One region of the Enterococcus malodoratus genome, then DNA from elsewhere that is predicted to be linked to it. Evidence: riboswitches for the same ligand, from Rfam matches in the RefSeq annotation. Region 1 holds a riboswitch; the other holds the start of a gene.
What was found. A riboswitch is a leader RNA that binds a small molecule or an ion and turns the genes downstream of it on or off. The one in region 1 is predicted to bind magnesium.

Region 1 (7,678 bases):
TTACAACGAGCCATAACCAATACTGATTTGGTAAGACCGCTAACCCTAAGTTTTGACCGAAATTTGTGAATGGTAAAAGAGTGCCGACAATAATTCCCAAGGTGGTAATCACTGTCATAATGAAAGACCCTCTGCTTTGGATAAACGGGATTTGTGGTGTCCGTAATGCATGTAAGACTAAAGTTTGCGACCACAGCGATTCCACAAACCAGCCAGCATGGAAAATAGCGATAAAGGCTGCCTGCTGCTGAGGAGATAAAGAGTGGTAATCCCCGCCGAGAACTGCCGGACAAATAACAAAGTACATTAGTAAATAAGTCGTGATATCAAATACCGAACTCGTTGGACCCAGCCAAATCATAAATTTACCAATGCTGGATGCTGTCCATTTTTTTGGTTTTTCTAAGTATTCTTTATCCATCCGATCCCATGGAATCGAGATACATGAAATATCATAAATCAAATTTAGAAATAAAATTTGCAGTGGAAGCATTGGCAAAAATGGTAAGAATGAACTTGCAACTAAAACAGAGAACATATTGCCAAAATTTGAGCTTGCCGTGGCCTTGATATATTTCATGATATTGCCGAATGTTTCTCTGCCGGAAATTATTCCCCGTTCTAGAATCATCAAGTCTTTCTCTAATAAGATCACATCAGCAGATTCTTTGGCGATATCAACAGCTGTATCAACGGATATTCCGACATCAGCGGCTTTCATCGCAGGAGCATCATTGATTCCATCTCCAAGAAACCCGACTGTATGCCCGTTTGCTCTGAGCAAACTCGTAATCTTTTGTTTTTGCTGCGGGTTCAATTTCACGAATACGTTGTAATCCTCTATGATTTCTGCTAATTCTTGATCACTAAGATGGATCAAATCTTCTCCATGGATAATTGTTTCCGTTCCTAGTCCAACCTGCTTACAAACGGACTTGGTCACCAATGCATTATCTCCAGTTAAGACTTTCACCTCAACACCGTTTTCTTTCAACGCCTTCAACGCTTGTTTGGTTGTTTCTTTTGGCGGATCTAAAAATGCCAGATAACCAATCAATACCATTTCAGATTCATCAGCTGTTGAAAATTCACCAACCACACTCGGATTCGTTTTTTGAGCCACACCGATTACGCGTAATCCGTCTTCGTTCAATTCGTGAACTTTTTTCAAAACTTGTTTTTTTACTTCATCCGTTAACTTCGTTACTTGCCCTTTGAAGTCAACGAAAGAAGAAATTTCAAGCATTTCTTCAATTGCACCTTTTGTGATCATTTGCGTTTTTCCGTTTTGATCTTCTACAACAACACTCATTCTGCGACGTTGAAAGTCAAAGGGAATCTCATCAACCTTTTGATAACGAATTTCATCTGTGTCTAACTCTTGTTTGGTTGATTCGATAATGGCCACATCAAGCAGGTTTTTTAGGCCTGTTTGATAATAACTATTTAGATATGCGTGTCTTAAAACACGGCTATCTTCTTCCCCGTCACAATCCAAATGGTATTCTAAAATAATTTTGTCCTGTGTTAATGTCCCTGTTTTATCTGTACACAATACATCGATGGCACCGAAATTTTGAATAGCGTTTATATTTTTAATGATCGTACCGTTTTTGGCCATTCCTGTAGCACCTTTGACTAAATTTGTTGTAACGATCATTGGCAGCATTTCCGGTGTCAGCCCCACAGCCACTGATAAACCGAATAGAAATGCCTCCATCCAATCCCCTTTCGTGAATCCATTAATCACAATAACGGTCGGTGCCATTAATGCCATGAATTTGATAAACAAGAAAGACGTTTTACGAATACCTAACTCAAAACTAGTTTGAACGGGGGTAGCCGATAAGGATTTAGCAACATCACCAAACAGGGTATTTGCACCCGTAGCGATTACGATTCCTTCGGCACTTCCACTAATCACATTACTTCCCATAAATACTAAATTGTCGTAACTCGTTTCAGATTCTTTTTGACCATTTGCCTCTGCCGCACTTTTTTCGACAGGATAGCTTTCTCCTGTTAGCGCGGACTGTGAGATGAATAAATCCTTTGCGCTAATCAAACGAATATCGGCTGGAATCATATCTCCGGCGGATAACTTGACTAGATCACCGCAGACAATTTCTTCCATAGGGATTTCCTTGTATTGATTGTCTCTGCGAACTGCTGCAGTTACTTTTACCAATGATTTCAACTTCTCGGCTGCTTTGTTTGAACGCACAGACTGAACCAATGTCATCGTACCGCTGACTAATACCATGACCAAAATAATACCGCTGCCGAAGAAATCTTTTTCACCTGGCTCAGGCAAGATTCCTTCCGTGATAAGAGAAATGACTCCCAAACCAATCAATACCAAAGTAAATGGTGTAATAAATGCTTTTAGAACCTCAATAAAAAACGGCGTTGCCTTTTTATAGGGAATTTTATTTTCTCCAAATTCTTCTCTTGCTTCTGCAACTTGTGCCGCAGATAATTCCAGCGTTGATGTTTTAAATGTATCAAGAATACTTCTTGTTGTTTTTTTAGCGAATAGACTATAATTCGTCTTCGTTGTTGTGATCTTTTGCTGTTTCATTTTTTTCTCCTTTTTTCCGAAAAAAATATGCCATAATCCTATTCCAATAAATAAATATAAGACCATATTTTTTAGCGTATTCATCGTTGCCCCTCCTACAGACGGGCTTATGGAGAAAATATTGGCGTTAAAAACAAATAGACAATAGTATCTTCTTGTTTACCATTTTCTGCCACAAACCCGTAATTATTGAACTACTGTCATCCATTTGTTTTCATCTCCCTTTTTTCCACTTGTTCTAGTGGTGATTGAATATCCTTTTTGTAGATCCGCATGGTTAATTGCCCTTCTGCATACTCCTCCGAGATGGATTGATAACCTAGCTTTTCATAGAAACCCCAAGCTTGTTCTCTACCTGTTAGGAAAACAAGACAAAAACCAACTCTTCTAGCAACTTGTTCTGCATATATCAGCAAGTTTTTACCTAATCCTTCTCCTTGGTGATGCGAGTCCACCGCCACTTGTTTAATCTGGACACATTCAGCTGAAATTGGATGCAGCAATAGAGTCCCTATCACCTGATCTTCCTGTTTGATAATCAAGTGAATATCCTTTCTTTCATCTCTCGGTGCCCTCAATAAGAACTTTTTTCCTGAACTTGCCTTTAGCTCTTTGTTTCTAAGCGTTAACGCTTCACAATACATTGCGCTGTTCCACTTAGTTACTGTAAACACTGTTTTACCATAGTAAATCCCTCCCTTTTTAAATTTCGAAAATAAAAATGATTATTGCGCAAAAAAAGACTTTTCGCTCAAAAACTCAGCGAAAAGCCTTACTAAAATTCATCCCAAATAGACAAAGTCGTATAGTCGATCTAATCGTTGAGTTTTGGCACTATACAACGTAAAGACAAACATCTTAGCTACCTTAAGAAAAGCCTTGTATTCGACAATTCCTGTTCTACCCATTGGCGTCTCTCGACATTTTTGGGCAGTAGCCTGTGTTTGTATAGGAGCCTCACCTAACAAATCATATTTTATTTTCGAAGACAATATAACAAGTTATTAATCACCTGTCAAACGCTTTTCTATAAAAAAATCCAGATAAATTAAATTAACAATTCCAAGAAATCGAATTCAACGCTATTATATCAACCTTTTCCGTTATGAAAAATAATGAGGAAATGAACGAACAAATTTTTTTATTTGTCATAATCATTCACCACTAAAAATAATATAACGCACGTTTTGCCATTTTAAATCAATAAAAAAACAGAGCTGTCAAAGCTCTGTTTTATTCCCCAATGCTTAAACTTATCCTTGGCGAATTTTTTTTAGTAATTGTTCTGCTGTAGCTAAATTCATTCGGTCCGCTTTTCTTAATTGTCTAGAAACTAAAGGTACCTCACTGGAAGTAGCTCCTGCTGTAATTGCTAAAGATCGACTTTGCATCGCCATGTGGCCTTTTTGGATACCATCCGTTACTAAAGCCCTGATCGCGGCAAAATTTTGTGCCAAACCAACAGCCACGATAATTTCACCTAACTCTGCGGCATCCGAAACATCTAATAATTTCAAACTTATTTGAGCTTTTGGCAAAACCTTTGTCGCTCCGCCAACAATACCAACTTTCATTGGCAATATCAGCTTTCCAACAAGCGTATCATTTTTAATCTCCCAATCAGTCAGACCTTCATAGCTACCATTGCGAGCAGCATATGCATGACAAGCCGCCTCGACTGCTCGGGTATCGTTGCCTGTGGCTAATACGACTGCATCAATGCCATTCATAATTCCTTTATTATGTGTGGCTGCACGATAAGGATCCAGCTTACTGAATTTGCTGGCGTCAACGATTTTTTCAGCAAGTTCGGAAGATAGTTGATTTAAAGGAATCTCACAACTCGCCATGATCATGGACTCGGTTGCGTAGTTACTTAGAATACTAAACAGTACCTCTGCATCGGGAACTAACTGTCTTAATTCCTGCGCGACAGCTTCCAAGATGGTATTTAGAATATTCGCGCCCATCGCGTCTTTCGTGGTCACCACAAGGTCGATTGAAAGATAGCCCTCCTCAAAGAAACGCACCTTAATCGATTGCAAACCACCACCTCGTTGATAAATCGAAGGATAGCTTCTTTCTGCCGCTGCGAAAAGAGCTGGTTTATTTTCGTTAATAATTCCTTTGATTTTTTCAAACTCAGTAACATTTCGTAAAACGATCTGACCGATCATTCCTTGATTGATGACTTGCGTCTGAAATCCTCCAGCCTTTGCGATGATTTTACCGGCATTACTGGCAGCCGCAATCACAGAAGGTTCTTCTGTTACCATCGGAATAATTTTTTCTTTTCCGTTAATTACAAAATTCTGTGCAACACCTAGAGGAATCGAAGCTTCACTGATCTGATTTTCAATCAAATTATTCGCAACTTTTTCCGGTAGAACAGTCTCTATTGTTAACTGAGCTGCCTCTTTAGCGGACAACTTTTTTTCTTTGACCAGCTTAGCTAACCGCTCTGTTTGAGTCATCTGATAAAATTTTTTTTTTGCGGTTTCTTGATCCTCCGCCTTGGTGATCATCAAGGCTAATCCAAGTCCACCGCCAATACAAAGACTCGCTACTCCTCGCTGCTTATCTTCTTGAATCAGCTCTGAGACCAATGTTGCCACAATACGTGTTCCACTGGCGCCAATTGGATGACCTAAAGCGATCGCACCACCGTACGTATTGATTTTTTCATCAGGCAATTTTAATTCTTTCTGCACAGCTACTGAGGCCGCTGCAAAAGCTTCATTAATTTGAAATATATCAATTTCATTAATTGTTCGATTCACTTTATTTAATAATTTATTAATAGCTGACACAGGAGCCATCCCCATAATACTTGGATCAATCCCTACTTCACTGTAGTCATTAATAACAGCTAGGTACGCCAAGTTATTTTCGACAGCATATGATTTTGCCGCCAAAACAACTGCCGATGCTCCATCGTTCAACGTCGATGCATTTGCTGCTGTTACAACGCCATCTTCTTTGAAAGCCGGTTTTAACGAACCGATTTTTTCTAAAGTCGAATCAAACCGAATCCCCTCATCATCCCATAAAGTACTGCCATCCGGAAGTGCCACAGGTACGATTTCAGATTCAAATTTTCCGTCTTTGCTGGCTTTCACCGCCTTCATTTGTGAGTCATAGGCATATTGATCTTGCATTTCGCGAGTAATCTGATAGTCATTAGCCACTTTTTCTGCCGTCAAGCCCATATGTTTTCCACTGAAAGCATCGGTCAATCCATCATAAATCATACTTGATTTCGGTTCTTGCCATTCTTGCGCAGAGTAGTCAAAACTTGTAATTTTTGGAGCTTGAGACATATTTTCTGTACCGCCCGCAACAACAACCTGCGCTTCGCCCAATAAAATTTGCTGCATCGCAAAAATGATCGACTTCATTCCGGAACCACAAACTTCATTAATCGTGGTGGCAGGTACTTCATAAGGAATTCCCGCCTTTACTGCCGATTGACGTGCCACATTTTGACCATTGCCTGCTTGTAAAACATTTCCCATAAATACTTGTTCTACTTGATCTGGTGCAAGCTCCGCGCGCTTCACCGCTTCTTTCACTGCGATCGCGCCAAGTTCGACGGCTGAGAGGGTTGAGAGTTTGCCTTTATATCTGCCAATTGGTGTTCGTACAGCGCTTAAAATAACAATTTCTTCCAAGGGTGCACCTCCAATATTTTCATTAAAAATCAGACGTAAGTATAGCATAGATAGTTTTATAATTTCTTAAGATTCAAACTTAACTAATCATGGGCTTTCTATGATATATTTACCTTTGGAAGAAAAGGAGGAGCAATATGAATATAGGGATTGATAAAATCAGTTTTCACGTACCAAATTATTATCTTGATATGACGGACTTGGCGAACGCACGTGAGACTGACCCCAACAAATTTCACATTGGTCTTGGACAAGATCAGATGGCAATTATTCCTGAAACACAAGACATCGTTACTTTAGGAGCAAGTGCTGCTGCAAAAATTCTTACAGATGAGGACAAAAAGGACATCGACATGGTAATCGTCGGAACAGAATCTAGTACCGACTTCTCAAAATCTGCTGCGGTAATTATTCATGGTCTGCTAGATATCCAATCTTTTGCTCGTTCATTTGAAATAAAACATGCTTGTTACGCTGGGACAGCTGCTTTACAGCAGGCCCACGATTATGTCGCACTGCATCCGGATCGTAAAGTTTTAGTGATCGCAGCCGATATTGCTAAATATGGATTAAACACAGGTGGAGAACCGACACAAGGTTGCGGCGCTGTCGCAATGTTGATTACTAAAGAACCTCATTTATTGGCATTTAATGATGATAGTGTCTTCTACTCAGAAGATGTTTACGATTTTTGGCGACCGGCTGGACACGACTATCCATTAGTTGATGGTCATATGTCTAACCAAGTTTATATTGATTCATTCACCCGAATTTGGGAGCAAAATAAAAAAATCAACCATACTGAAAGTACTGACTATGCTGCTTTGACTTTCCATTTGCCTTATACAAAAATGGGACGCAAAGCATTACGAGCTATTTTCCCAGATCTTCCAGAAACTGAGCAGCAACGTTTAGAGACACGCTACGATGAGGCTATCGTCTATAGCCGAACTGTTGGCAATCTTTATACTGGCTCACTGTACCTTGGATTAATCTCACTATTAGACAATAGTCAACTAGCCGCTGGTGATCGAGTTGGATTGTTCAGTTACGGCTCTGGAGCTGTTAGTGAATTTTTCTCGATGACTGTAATGGAAGATTATAAAGAACATCTAACTAGTGAAGACAATCAAGCCCTACTTGCCCAACGCAAACGGTTATCAATCGAAGAATATGAAAAAATGTTTGGTGAAAAGTTACCAGTTGATGGAGAAACGTATACCTTCTCCGATCCGACTGACTTTGCTATCAATAAAATCAGTGGAGATATTCGTTATTACAATAAATAAACATCGAAAAAGCCAGCTAATCAGCTGGCTTTTTTTAGCATATAAAAAAATCTAACGGGTCTAATGGTCAGATGTTTATTCTTCATTCCATATTCATGGAATATTTACACCTTTTTTCTAGGTCCTAAACGGTTTTT
Region 2 (7,678 bases), on a different contig from region 1:
ATTAAAATCCAAAGAAGCCGTCAAAAATCTTACAGGTATCATTGATTCCTTTAATAACAATATCCAAACAGACATTACCACCGATCAGCTGCTGGCGCTGATGAAAAACGGCTTGGTTTACAGTGACTACGAAAAGCAGCGTCTCACTTTTGATTGGCGAACCTTCAGCAACCAAGGTCGCAGCATGGTGGAGCTGTATCCAGATAGCATCGATTATGTAAGCCACGAACTGAGAGTGAGTCTCGGGATTGACAAAAAAAATGAACAAGACAAAAAAGGTTTTGTCTTCCATACCGACGGCGACTATCTCTATCAAAGCGACTACTCTGTTCAAGATGAAGCGGCCGAAGACAAGGAATCTACCTCCCTCAACGGCAATACCTACATCGGCACACCAGATAATACAGAAACCGGTGCGCTGCCTACTGTTAAAACTAAAAATGGGTTTGTCCCTTGATAACGACGAAAACAGCGTATAAGTTCTCTGACGGAGACACTCATACGCTGTTTTTATTGTTTAAAATTATTGGCTGCTTAGGGCCGGTCGGCCATTCCCTTTAATTTCTATCTCTTTGAAAATCCGTTTTAGGTCATTTTCGACCGCCTCAATATCAAAAGCATGATGACTGGTTTTATTTTTATATAAATAGAATTCCAGGCTTAAGGCGCTAGGTAAAGCCAGAAAATGAATCGACTCGCTGGCTAACAGCTCCTTTTCAATCGCATGGATCACAAAAACCCCTTTTTTCTCCTTCAGCCATTTATGAATCCCTAAGCTGTCATGGCAATAAAGATAATCAGGTGCAATATTGAAAAAGTTCGCTGTTCGTTGAGTTAGCTGCCGATGCCCTAAATGATCTGTTAAGACAATAAAAGGCATTTTTTCTAAATCTTCGGCGGTTGCCTGCTTCAGTTCATTTTTCACTAGGGAGGCATTGGCGGCCAAGACCATTTTTGAACGGATCAAAGACGTTCGTTCAAATTGTGGGTCCTCCACCACACTGCTGGTGATTACCAGATCGACTTCCTTTTGCTTTAACTGATTAAACAGCTCTAGCGGAGCCGCATTAATATAGTTGATTGTGTAGGATTCATCCCTGCAAGCACACTCCCCCGCTTCGAATATCAAAACTGATTCGCTGATTCCTACTTTAAAGGAAGGCCGATCAATCATTTGATAGAGCGGAAAATGAATTTTCTTGGCCTCCTCAATAATCCGTTTAACAAACGGCAGGATTTTTTCTCCCTCTTCACTTAATACCAATTTCTTCCCATGGCGAAGAAATAAATCGTAGCCAAGTTCATTTTCAAGACTTTTCAGTGCCGAACTTAATGAGGAAATGCCTACATACAGCTCCTGAGAAGCTTTAGAAAGGCTGTTGTATTTAGCGATAAGGTAGAAATACTCTAATTTTTCAATTGACATTTTTTTCACTTCCAAGCACGCAATATTTTAGGTCAACCTAATTTTGCTCTTACTCACCCCAAATAATCAAGGAAAAACATTTGATAACAGAAGTTCTTTAACAGCGATTAACGATTGATTGATATTTTTTTAATAACTTTTTGAACGAAAAACAGGATCATTGATTGAACGCATCAATAGCTGCCCGTTCCAATAATCTGGAAAGCGATTATCCAAAAAGCGAAAAGTCGCAGAAAGCCTTTATTTATACTGACTCTCCCTTTCGAGAAATCAGCCGGCCGCTTTAAGGCAATTGCTTTCTCCCCCTTCACGAGTATGATGGGTGTGCACAATAAAATAAAAATCATATTAGGTGAGGTTACTCTGAAGAACATAGGTTATCGCTCGGAAATGTCGAGAGACAGTAACGAGTAAAGCAGGGATTGTCGAATTAAGGCTTTCCTAAGATAACTAGAAGATCTTTTCTTACGTCTCAGAAAGCCAAAGCTCAATTAACGTGATTTCCTGATAAAACTGTTTATTCGGCGACCTCCTTAATATGATTTTTTAGGAGGTTTTTCCATTGAACGTTTTACGCGCACCATCCAAAGAAAACAGCACACTAAAGAAAGGGATCGGAAATCTTACATTCTTAGTGATCGTAGTGTTGTTTGCATTCATCTTGATCTTCTCTTTGATAAAAATGAATCGACCGCTCCATTCACTGCCCTCAGAAGACTTTTTAGCAACAGCAAGTAAAACCCACGATTTTCTTGCTGCTTCGAACTTAGTTTACTTTTCCATTCGGACAATGTTTCGAATGATTGTCGGGATGTTTTGGTCCTTTCTCTTTTCATTTGTGTTCGGCGTACTGGCAGTGAGATACAAAACTGCTCGACGAATCATTTTGCCCATGGTCAACTTTTTAGAATCCGTGCCGCTGCTGGGCTTCTTGACCTTCACCACCGCTTGGCTGTTGGGGCTTTTCCCCGGAAACGTACTAGGCGCGGAATGTGTCGCGATCTTTGCGATTTTCACCGGACAAGCTTGGAATATTATGTTGACCCTCTACCAAATCATGGAGGTCATCCCCTCTGACTTGTCCAATGTCACGGATCAATTCAAATACAACCCTTGGGAAAAATTTTGGCGCTTAGAGTTTGTTTACGCGATTCCAGGACTGCTGTGGAACGTGATTATTTCTCAAACAGCGGCTTGGTTCGCCTTAGTCGCCAGTGAGCAGGCCTCCGTGGCTATTCCGAAAGACACGACACTTTTCTTACCTGGAATCGGCTCGTACATTCAGATTGCATTGGATCGTGCCGATTTTAAGGCCTGTCTATGGGCTGTCTTGGCACTGCTGCTGAATGTTGTGATTCTCAACTTCTTAGTCTTTCAGCCGTTAGTTCGCGCAACCTATTATTTTAAGTATGAGACCGATGTCGAAAGCTCTGTTCCGCCAAAATCTATTATTTATCGAGTGCTCAAAGAGGCGACATTAACCAAACGCTGCTCCCGTTTTTTCTCGGCCTTCAGTCACTTTTGGATCTATAAACTGCCGAAAATTTGGTATTTCTTAAAGCTGGATCGGCTCTATAAGCTAGTGGCGAGGTTTCGTAATTTCTTTAAAACTCTGTGGTACGTCGGTCTGGCCATCTTAGTGATCGTTTATGCCATCAAGCTCTATCATTTCTTGCCCCATCAAGATTTTGGGATGATCCCGAAATTGACGCTGTATACTACTTTACGGGTTACATTGGCGATGATTGTTGCCGGATTGATCTTTACGCCTTTAGCGATTTGGGTAGCGAGTGACAATCGCCGCTTAAACTTTGTTCAGCCAATCGGTCAAATCCTAGGATCGATTCCATCTAATGTCTACACGCCCTTTATCGTTATTTTTATCAGCATGGGCTTCAATAGATTGGAATGGTGGCTGTTGCCCTTGATTATGGTTGGCTGTCAATGGTACTACTTCTTCAATGTTATCGCTGGTTACTTAGCGATCCCGGACGATATTCGAGATGTCACGAAAATTTTTAAATTATCTAAATGGCAATGGTGGGTAAAATACCTTATTCCCTCCATTTTGCCCTACATCATCACTGCGATTATCAATGCTGCTGGAGCTGCTTGGAATGCCGACATTGCGGCTGAAAGTATTCAATGGGGAAAGAAATCGATCGATGTCACAGGATTGGGCCACTATATTTCCGTCAATGACGGCATCAAAGACAAGTCTGCTCTTGGAACATTGGCGATGTGCTTTATGGTAGGCCTCTGCATTGCCTTCATCTGGCAGCCCCTATATCGAGTGGCTAAAGAAAAATTTCATTATTAAAACGCATCAAAATTTAATAAGCGTTCAAACGAAAGGAGAAGTAGGTTGAAGCCGATTGCTTCAGCTATACAAAATAGAAGAATGGAAAATAACGAATTATTAAACGTCAAATCAGTCTGCAAAGAATTTGAAATTGAAGGACATAAGGAACATTTAAAGGTACTGGAAAATGTCGACTTGACCGTTAAAAACAACGAATTTCTGAGTATTATCGGACAATCAGGGACAGGAAAATCAACCCTGCTAAGAAGTATTGCCGGACTGCTTCAACCAACCAAAGGCGAAATTACATTTGAAAATAAAACCATTACCGAACCAGACGCCAACATCAGCATGGTATTCCAGCATTTCGCCTTATTTCCATGGTTAACTGTAGAAAAGAATATCAGCTTTGGACTGGAAAATCGCGACGATATCTCACGTGAGCAAATGGGAAAACGTGTAAGTAATCTGATCGACATGATTGGACTCACCGGCTTTGAGAAGGCTTATCCCCGCGAGCTCTCCGGCGGCATGAAGCAGCGAGTCGGCTTCGCCCGTGCCTTGGCCATTGAGCCTAGCCTGTTATTGCTGGATGAACCTTTCTCAGCACTGGACATCATTACCTCTAGTCAATTATCCAATGATCTATTGAAAATTTGGCTTGGCAATCAAATTGCCACGAAGTCGATTGTCATGATCACTCATGATGTCCAACAGGCTGTTCAGCTTTCCGATCGTGTCGTCTTAATGGACTCAAATCCTGGCCGTGTGGCGCAAATCTATCAAATCGATATTCCAAGAAGCCAACGATCACCCAAAACAACGATCAACATCGTAGAACAAATTACCACAGAAATGATCCGGCGAATGAAGATTAACAACCTGCGGCATAGATAATCCGAGTATATCTGGTTTGTTTTTAAAGCAAAAAAAATTCAAGTGCGGCTATCACACTTGATTTTTTTATTGCGTCTATCAGGTCAAATCATCCCGCAGCGCGTCAATAATATTTTCTTTTTTGATCTTGTTTACTGCATAAAGCATTGTGATTACTACAATTAAGAATACGCCTAGGATGCTGATCAAAATACTGCTCCAAGGAAATTGGAACGCGATTTCCGCACCACCCTTTGTCATCCCTTTATAAATCAGCCACGAAATAATGCCCGCGATTGGTACGCCCCACAACAATGAACGCGAACCGTAAAAGGCACATTCGATCATCATCATTTTATTAAACTCACGATCAGTCATTCCCACCGAGCGCAGCATCGCCAGTTCTCGCCGCCGCAACTGAATATTGGTCGAAATTGTGTTAAATACATTCGCGATCGCAATCAATGAGATCATCGCGACAAAAACATAGCTGAAAATATTCACCACAAAAATAGTATTGCGATTTTGTTCAAATATTTCATGGAGATTGTAGAGATCATAGGAGGCTGTAACTCCCTCCTGTTCAATGATTTTTCTTATAGTCGCCGTTGAACGCGCGGGCTGTTTTGACAGAAAAGTTAGTCCCATCGTTTGCTCAATCCCGGCAGGAGAAAACTTAGCCTTCATGGCATATGGCGCAATCAGCATAAACACGTAAGGCTGTTTTGCAGCAGGTTGCCGCGGCAGCGTATCTAATGGATAAGTATCGGCAAATTTGACCGAGACCGTTTTCTGCTGGCTTGGTGCAGGTTTGCCATCGATTTCTGGAATTATCGATAATTCCATGCTATCTTTCGCAAACAAATCAATCAGTTCGCTTTTGCCTTTTTCCTGCTCGATTCTTTTCTTAGCAACCGCGATTAGTTTGCTCCCGTCACCTGTGTATTCCTTGACGGGCAAAAAATTCTGCTCCTTGATAAATTTCAGGTATTCTTTGTCTTCGATAAATTGAACATCCACCGCCCGCGTAGTCTGTTCCATTGTTAAATCATTTTCCGATTGACGATAACGAGGCGAAAAATCACTCGTTTTTATTGGACTGGTATAGGAGGCAATGGCTTGGTAGGAGCTTTCCGTAATGCCCGTAACGTTTTGAAGCTTATCATAAAGGTGAAACATTTCGCTCTCCTTCATTTCGGAACTTGTCAAAATAATATCATAGTCCGAATCGACCACCATTTGTTTGGCCGATTGCTGCAAGTTGTTTCCAAACGCCCGTGCCGATACAAAGAGAACGACACTCAAGGCTAAGGATAAGATAATTGTTCGGTAACGTTTCTTGTTGCGCTTGAAATTTTTTAAAGCCAGCATGCCCTCTAATCCAAGAAGCCCTTCAGAAAACTTTGTTAGCTTGATTTCATGCGCCGATACCTTCACTTCGTTGGATTGACGAATACTTTCCATCACTGGTGTATTGGCCGCTTTTCTAGCCGGAATATACGCTGAAATCATAATCGTAATCAGACTGATGACGGCCGCCGCAAGCAACACAGGAATGGACAGCGATAAAACCAGCGGAATATCTGCATATAAAATATTGTTGAAATTTTTCGCAACAAGGGCGATCACAATTTTTATACTTCCGATCCCCACAAATAATCCCACTGGAATCCCTACCGCTCCGATACAAAATCCTTCAAACAGGACAGAGTTTCGCAGCTGCTTGGGCGTTGCGCCAACCGATGCCAAAATTCCAAACTGCCGCATCCGTTCATTTAATGAGATCGTAAAAGAATTGTAAATCAGAAAAACTGAACCTAACATGATCAATGCAACTAAAATGGCCCCGATCGAATAGAGTAATAGGTTGAAAACCCGATCATCCGAAGCTCCCATAAAACGTAAAACATCATCATTAAGTGTGTATGATTGATTCTTGGCGATACTGTTAGCGTAGGAACGAGCTTTTCGCGGATTTTTAAGCGTGACAAAAACACTGAGTCGTCCTCGTTTCTCAGCTTGATCTGCGATCGTCAGCAAGGTATAGCCTGGCGCCGTCTTTTCTTCAAAGCCCGGTCGTTCGCAAATACCCACGATTTTATACGATTTCTGATTCGTCTCTCTCAACGTTTCTTGCTTTTTTTTCGGATTTTCGTAAGGATCATGTTGATTGAGTTGTTTATTGCCTGACACTCGTTCCCCAAGTGACAAAGAAAGTGTTTCTCCGATTGAATATTTCACTCCGCCGTTAGCCGCAACGTGGGCTGGGATCACTACCTCATGACCGTTTTTCGGCAATCTGCCGGAAAGCAGTTTTATTGGTAATGTATCAAAGGTCGTTTGATCGAATCCCGCCACAAACAAATAGGGCTTATTTGGATTCTTACCGCCGGCCAACTTGCTATAACCAATATCGGCGAATGACGTTGTCTTTAAGACAGCCTTATTCTGTGCTTGTTGTTTCGCAAAATTCGAATCCGCTGCTAAAAACTCCACATGCCAATCTCCGTATTTTTGCGCCGAGCCCTTTACCATATACTGTTGAAGCGAGATAGCGAACGTCGCGACTGCCGTAATCATAGCAGTCGACAGGATAACACCGATGATCGTCACCAATGTCCGCGTGCGATTCTTCTTCAAATTTTGCAGTGTGACTTTATTGAAGATGTTCATGATTGCATCATCCTCTCGTCACGAGTCACTCGGCCATCGGATATTCCGATGATCCGATCCGCCTGCAGCGCGATCTCCTCATCATGGGTCACAACGATTAGCGTTTGACCATATTTTCGATTGCTCAATTTCAGCAAATTGATAATTTCGTGTCCATTTTTACTATCTAAACTGCCCGTTGGTTCATCCGCCAATAAAACCGCTGGTGCATTCATTAGTGCCCGACCAACTGAAACCCGCTGCTGCTGCCCGCCGGATAACTGATTCGGCAAATGCTCCTTTCGTTGACTCAAGCCTAAAAGCTCCAATAATTCAGTTAGACGTCCTTGATTCACTTTACGCCTGTCCATCAAGACCGGCAGCGTGATATTTTCCACCACATTTAGCGTTGGAATCAAATT

Region 2: it holds a riboswitch for magnesium, as region 1 does, so the genes downstream of both, PGP85_RS00260 (ABC transporter permease subunit) here and PGP85_RS17970 (GNAT family N-acetyltransferase) in region 1, are expected to answer to the same signal.

The regions. Positions count from the first base shown of each region.
Region 1 is NZ_JAQDPG010000013.1:5,241-12,918, reverse strand. It holds gene mgtA (magnesium-translocating P-type ATPase) at 1-2,647, opposite strand, end outside; gene PGP85_RS17970 (GNAT family N-acetyltransferase) at 2,782-3,225, opposite strand; M-box (ykoK) riboswitch at 3,388-3,557, opposite strand; gene PGP85_RS17965 (hydroxymethylglutaryl-CoA reductase, degradative) at 3,835-6,252, opposite strand; gene PGP85_RS17960 (hydroxymethylglutaryl-CoA synthase) at 6,390-7,541, shown strand.
Region 2 is NZ_JAQDPG010000001.1:43,223-50,900, reverse strand. It holds gene PGP85_RS00270 (LCP family protein) at 1-457, shown strand, start outside; gene PGP85_RS00265 (LysR family transcriptional regulator) at 524-1,426, opposite strand; M-box (ykoK) riboswitch at 1,764-1,932, shown strand; gene PGP85_RS00260 (ABC transporter permease subunit) at 1,989-3,746, shown strand; gene PGP85_RS00255 (ABC transporter ATP-binding protein) at 3,828-4,625, shown strand; gene PGP85_RS00250 (ABC transporter permease) at 4,704-7,277, opposite strand; gene PGP85_RS00245 (ABC transporter ATP-binding protein) at 7,274-7,678, opposite strand, start outside.